2 linked regions of the Alloacidobacterium dinghuense genome follow. The main gene of each other region encodes a partner of the protein of the gene in region 2 in a complex. Links are inferred from orthologs where the notes say so. Each region holds a gene or a part of one and is shown on either strand. Other genes may lie near its edges.

The links.
Region 1: the proteins of dinB (region 2) and dnaN are in contact, whole or in part, in a solved structure (PDB 1OK7), measured with the Escherichia coli proteins. The link is inferred for Alloacidobacterium dinghuense from one-to-one orthologs.

The regions. Positions count from the first base shown.
Region 1 is NZ_CP060394.1:5,132,790-5,135,958, reverse strand. Bases 115-2,958 are described here. They hold dnaN (DNA polymerase III subunit beta), read right to left. Parts: upstream 2,200-2,958; coding sequence 1,030-2,199; downstream 115-1,029. Other genes in these bases: H7849_RS21420 (prolyl oligopeptidase family serine peptidase), read right to left, coding at 2,777-2,958; H7849_RS21430 (sensor domain-containing diguanylate cyclase), read right to left, coding at 115-946. Also shown: more of H7849_RS21430, read right to left, coding at 1-114; more of H7849_RS21420, read right to left, coding at 2,959-3,169. UniProt on the Escherichia coli protein: Confers DNA tethering and processivity to DNA polymerases and other proteins. Acts as a clamp, forming a ring around DNA (a reaction catalyzed by the clamp-loading complex) which diffuses in an ATP-independent manner freely and bidirectionally along dsDNA.
Region 2 is NZ_CP060394.1:4,276,983-4,280,124, reverse strand. The notes cover bases 326-3,142. They hold dinB (DNA polymerase IV), read right to left. Parts: upstream 2,360-3,142; coding sequence 1,292-2,359; downstream 326-1,291. Other genes in these bases: H7849_RS17615 (beta strand repeat-containing protein), read right to left, coding at 2,933-3,142; H7849_RS17620 (hypothetical protein), read right to left, coding at 2,442-2,723; H7849_RS17630 (Fpg/Nei family DNA glycosylase), read right to left, coding at 345-1,244. Also shown: H7849_RS17635 (hypothetical protein), read left to right, coding at 1-318. UniProt on the Escherichia coli protein: Poorly processive, error-prone DNA polymerase involved in translesion repair and untargeted mutagenesis. Copies undamaged DNA at stalled replication forks, which arise in vivo from mismatched or misaligned primer ends.

The sequences.
Region 1 (3,169 bases), 860 kb from region 2 along the record:
CTGTGTCTTTCACGGTGTACATGGCGGTGTCTGCGTTGCGGAGGAGTTCTTCGGGGGTGCGGCCGCCCTCCGGAAAAATAGAGATGCCGATGCTAAGAGTAAGGCTGACTTCCCGACCGCTAATCGCCATGGGCTGGGAGGCGTTGCGCATAATTTGCTGAGCGCAGTGCTCAACGTTTTCCGTAGTGCGGAATTCGGGCATCACGATGACGAACTCGTCTCCACCCATACGCGCCACGGTATCAGACTCGCGCACAGACGATAATAGGCGCTGACCGACGGTCGCAAGGAGGACGTCGCCGTCGGCGTGGCCGAGCGAGTCATTGATCTGTTTGAAGTAATCGATGTCAACGAGGAAGATGGCAACCTTTTGGTCGTGATTCTGCGCACGGAGGATCGCCAAGCGGAGACGCTCGTGGAGCAGCATACGGTTGGCGAGGCCAGTCAGGTGGTCGTGATGCGCGAGATAGTTGACGTGATCGGAGCGCCGGCGGTGCTCGGTGACGTCGCGGCTGGTGATGGCGATGCCAGTGCCAAGCCGGACGACCTGGACGTTGAGCCAGGTACCTTTGATCATCTCGTCGTCGATGAATACTTCGCAGGTATAAGGAATGCCGGTGCGGACGACTTCACGGTATTTGTGGATGAGGCCGGATTTGATCATGAACGGCCGAACTTCGGTGAGGATTTTGCCGTAAAGGGCTTCGCGGGGTACGCCGAGCCGCCGCTCAGCGTTAGGGTTGATGTAGCTGAAGCTGAAGTCGACAATGGCTCCCGTTGCATCGGGGATACTGTCGAATATGTAGAAGTCGTCCAGAGTGCACTCTGCCGCGGCGAAGAACCGGTCGTGATCCGTTGCACCGGATCTGTTGGCCGTCAGAAGGTGTCTAGGACGAAAAGCGTTGAAAAAAGCGAGGGTCTGACCCCAGCAACGTTTCGCGCGCATATTCAGAATTTCGGCTCGGTCGACCCAAGGCAAGACGGGAAATTGAGAACTATCATATCATTGCCGCCCGAATACGGCGATGATCAGATGCGCATGGGCATGATGATATAGCGATATTTGTAGTCATCCGCGCCATCTTCAGGGCGCATCTGCCCAGCTGATTGCGCGTCCTTGAACTCCAACCGAACCTCGCCGGCATTTCCCGTCGCCTTTAGAAAGTCCAAGAGATAGGCGGAATTGAATCCGACTACGATCGCGTCGAAATTGTAAGGAGTCTCAATCACGTCTTCCGATTCGCCTGAATCCGTCGATGAAGACGAAATCTTGAGCTCATTTTGCTCGATACGAATCTTGATTGCCCCCGAGCGCTCATCGGCAAATTGCGCCACACGCTGAATCGAGGCGTTTAAATCTTCGCTCCGTACGACGACGAACTTGTTGTTGTCGCGAGGCATCACAGCCTCATAATTCGGGAACTGGCCTGTCAACTTACGACTGGTCAGCGTGCGGTGGCCGATGCGGAAGAAGAGCGTTTGATCATCATCAGCAAACTCGAGATACTCTTCGTCGCTGTTGGCCAGCAACGACTGAAGTTCAGCCAGCGCCTTACGTGGAATCAGCGTCTTCTTCTCTCCACTGATATTCGAAAGACTCTCGCCCGACTTTTCAATGTGCGCGAGACGGTGACCGTCGGTGGCCACCATTGTCAGGCTTTCGGCCTTGAAAACCAGAAGGGCACCGTTCAACGTGTACCGTGATTCCTCGTTCGATATGGCGAATATCGTCTTCGAGATCAGATTCTTTAACGAGGAGGTGGGTATCTTCGTGACGCTGCTTTCCGGAAACTCCGGCACTTGGGGAAAGTTGGCGCGCGCCATTCCAACCATCTTCGTATTCGAACGCCCGGCGCGGATCTGAACCCAGTGGTTTTCGAGCAGCTTAATGGAAATGTCTCCATCACCGAGCAACTTGATGTAGTCATAGAGCTTGCGAGCCGGAATTGTGCACGCACCGGGCTTCTTGACCTTCGCCGGGCATGAAGTCTTCATGCTCTGGTCTAGATCCGTACCGGTAATAATCAGCTTGTCATCCGCAGCTTCAATCAAAAAGTTCGAAAGAATGGGAATCGTCGTTTTGCGTTCAACCACGCTCTGGGTAGCCGTTAGCTCGCGCAGCAATTCCTGCCGGCTCACGCTGATTTCCATGGCGCTTTGCGCCGTTTGTTTTTCCTGCTCTACGCCTACGCCAGGCATACTCTGCCCCCTTTAGGGATTTGCCACACTTTACACCACCGCGCGCAAAAGAAAGAAGCGCGAAGCCCGATGGAATTCATTCTAGTGAGAAAACCTCACCTTGTGCTTGCGGAAAACGTGGCAGGTGAGTGGGAAATTTTGCAAAGGGTAACAGGCAAGCCGGGGAAGAGCGCGAAGTGGAGCGGACTGGCGCGACGAATTCTGCTTCTATATGAAGTATTAAAGAATAGATAGTAGCCGTAGCAGATCAATGCGGAAAAGTGGAAAGCTCGCCCAAAATCTCTATCAGCGCTCCTTCCGAGCCGTACACGTTTTAGAAAAGTAGGGCTCTTAAAAACGAAAACTTTGGAAGATGCGCCCAAAAGCTTCCCAAACGCACCGCGTTCTCCGCATCGTGCACAGGTCCACATCAAAAGCTCGTGTGGAAAAACTCAATGCTAGGGTGGAAAGCACGTTTTCAGGCAGGAATAGAGCACCTCTGGCGATAGTGGGAAATCCACTAGATGCTTCTTACCCGAAGAATCCACAGCGATGCCGCTGTTCTCGGCTTGGGAATGGAAATCGGTTTGGCAGTTGGCTAGCGCTGCGCGGAAGTTGAGCGTCGCGGGGTAACCAGCGGCCAGAATTCCTCGTGCCGGTCGTCGTGGTAAATGAGTCCGCGGACCTGGCCAGAGGCATCCTTCTGGAAGATGAGCCGCGTTGGACTTCCGGAAATGTAAAAGAAGGTGGTCGGATTCTCGGGCAAAAGTTCGTTACTTTCACCTACGCGACTCCTGGCGTAAAGAGAATCGCCCTGTCGGTAGACTGTGGTCTGGATAATCCCCTGATCCTCGTATTGGCCGACGTAGGCATCATAGATGGAAGGGTTAACCTTGGCAGGCACCGGATGCACCGGAACAAGAAAGTATTCGGCTGCAGGTTGGAGCGTAGGAATCTGGCTTAGAGTGTGTGAGAGCAGCCACCGAGGCAG
Region 2 (3,142 bases):
CAGCAAGAAGCGCAACAGAGTAGCCAGTCCGAACCTGCATCTTCGCAACAGGCAACGACTCCGGATGAGAAAGCCAACGACTCCTCTGACTCGAAGCCAGCCACAGACCATGCGACATCACCGGAAGATGCGCGCCAGGCTCAATTTGCCGCGGACTCGCAGAAGCTATATCAGCTTGCCCAGGAACTAAAGGCCGAGGTAGATAAGAGCAACAAGAATACTTTATCCATCGCTGTCACCAAAAAGGCCGAAGCGATTGAGAAGCTCGCAAAGAGTTTGAAAGAGCGAATGCGTACGCCTCCCGCCGTCACGAGGTAGCATGCAGCATCTAAGACCGAAAACGATCAGCGTCGCTTGAGCGCTTCCAACTCGTCCAGTGTACGCGGCCAATCCGATCCCAGCAGACGCGACAAGCTACGATCAGCGAGGACCTTTCCGCCGGTCTGGCAATTTGCGCAATAATTTGTTTCGTTATCGGCATAACGAATGCGCTGAATTTTTTGGCCGCATCGCGGGCATGGTTCTCCATAGCGTCCGTGCACTGCCATGTCCTTGCGAAATGCTGTGACCTTTTCCGGAAATCCAGACTTCGCCTCATTGCTGAGCCGGTCTATCCAGAGTTGCAAAGTATTGCGGGTAGCTGTGAACAGCAGCTCCCATTCCTGAGGTTGCAGCTTGTGCGTGAGAGTAATGGGTGACAACTGCGCCGCATACAGAATCTCGTCGGAATAGGCGTTGCCGATCCCGCTGAGGATACGCGGATCAGTAAGAGCGCGTTTGAGGGTGCGGTTCTCCGCGGTGAGCGCTATGCGGAACGAATCGAGATTGCTTGAGAAAATTTCAATACCTCCAGGATCGACCGAACGCAATTCCTCTTCATTCGCAAAGACGTGCAAGGATGCTCGTCGCTTTGTGCCCGCTTCAGTCAGCACCAGGGAACCATTGGGAAAATCAAACGCTGCCAGACTATTCCGCCCGGCCAGTTTCGCGCCTGCTGCTTTCCAGTGCAGTCGGCCGGCAATCATCAGGTGGAACACGAGCCACAAATCATTGTCGAATTTCATGGCAATGCGCTTGCCGATACGGCGTAACTCTGCCACGACATGGCCTTCAACATCGGAAATGGGCGGCCGTGCCGTACGCAGTAGAAAGGCGCTGTTGATTCGGACATGCTCAAGCGGCTGTCCGGCGATGCGAGATTCCAGTGCGCTGATGTAGGCGGCTATGTCGGGCAACTCCGGCATGGCTATCAGATTGCACGGAGGCTCGTGATTATGCAACCCGGTTGAAGTTATTCGAAGAGCACTGGCTGCGCAGGAGTTTCTCTGTGGTCGCAGAAATTACTCAGGCCCACGCCGACAAGGCGGAAACGTCGCTCCGGTCCCAGCTCCACTCGTCCTCTCAGCGACAACGCAATTTCTGTTAACTCTTCACAAGAAGACGGAGGAGAAGCCGGTGTATGGCTGCGGGTCAGAATGTTAAATTCCGTTGTTTTCAGCTTGAGAACCACTGTATGTGCGATGCGAGACTCTTTGCTGGTAGCCATCCAGACCTTCTCAGCGAGTCGGCGGATCATCGGCTCTGTATGCTCTAACAGTACGTCATGCTCGAAAGTATCCTCCGCGGAGATGGACTTCGTTGGCCTGTCAGGAACAACCGGGCTGTGGTCTATGCCGCGGCCAAGCTCGTGCAGCCGGATTCCATAGCGCCCAAAACGGCTCTCAAGAACTGCCAACTCCAGACTGCGCAGGTCTCCCACGGTCCTAATGCCGATTTCCTCCAACCTCCTTTCAGTGACCTTTCCCACGCCTGGAATGCGGCCGACAGGCAGCGGCGGCAGAAAGGTGTCGATATCTTCGGGCTGGATTACGAAAAGACCATCGGGCTTGCGCCAATCGGACGCAATCTTTGCCAGAAACTTGTTGGGGGCAACGCCCGCAGAAGCGGTCAGATGCAACTCTTCGCGAATCTGTTCCCGGATGGTTCGCGCTACGCGGGTAGCTGTCGACAGGTTGCTCTTGTTTTCGGTCACATCGAGATAGGCCTCGTCGAGCGACAGAGGCTCGATCAGATCGGTGTGGCGTGCAAAAATCTCGCGTACGCTGCGCGAGACGGCGCGATATCGAGGAAAATCAGGCGGGATGAAGACGGCGACGGGGCACAAACGCTCTGCACGAACACTCGGCATGGCTGAACGCACGCCGAAACTTCGTGCTTCATAAGAAGCTGCGCAGACTACAGACCGATTACCCTTCCATGCGACTACGACCGGTTTGCCGCGCAGGAGCGGATCGTCCCGTTGTTCCACCGAGGCATAAAACGCGTCCATGTCGATATGGACGATCTTGCGCACTGTCATCTGGCAACATCATATGCTCGGTGTTCAGAGAGACCAAGATGGGCACAAAAAGCTTTGTGCTCTGGGTCCGGAAAGCGCGGCATCACTTCGCCACCGGTCCGGGCACTCCTTTCGGCCTGCGCAAAAGTGTCATCGATATGTATGCGCCGATCCAGGAACCGGTAGCTGCAAAAACAACGTAAACCCAATTCTTGGTGTAACTGATGACGGCAAACGCCGAGAGCAGATACCATACGCTGCTCCATGTTGCAGCGGGCACGCGCCGATGCGATGATACTGCCGCATTGAACAAAACATATACCGCGTCCGTAGCGGCAGTGGATAGCAAGACGCCGAGTGCCAACCAGGGGTCTACGTGTGGCATGGTTTCATCTCCTCGATCGAGCTTCCTGTGACGATGAATCGATTCTCGTCAATTCCCTCATTTTTGTCGTTGAGATATTTCCCGGTCAGAAACAAGGATGGAATCGTCGGAGGAGATCGATGGAATACCGGACGCTTCTTTCTGAGATCCCCGACGCTGATGGGAGGATTTCACCAGCGCCGGGTTACGAGGTGCGGAGGTGAGGAACCCTAGTCACCTGTGCCGCAGCTACATATGCCTTGCCCGCTGCCAAGCGTTTGGACGAATGAGCATTGGGCCTGCAGCGAGGACGAGAGCGTTGCATTCAATGGCGAGGCCGAGAAGGTATCTTCTGTGCTTACAGTTTGACCTGTACTCGACTTAAGCAAGTGGGTAGACCATGCAATCTGCGCACCTGTAGGCGTCATCGCGCTGGCGTT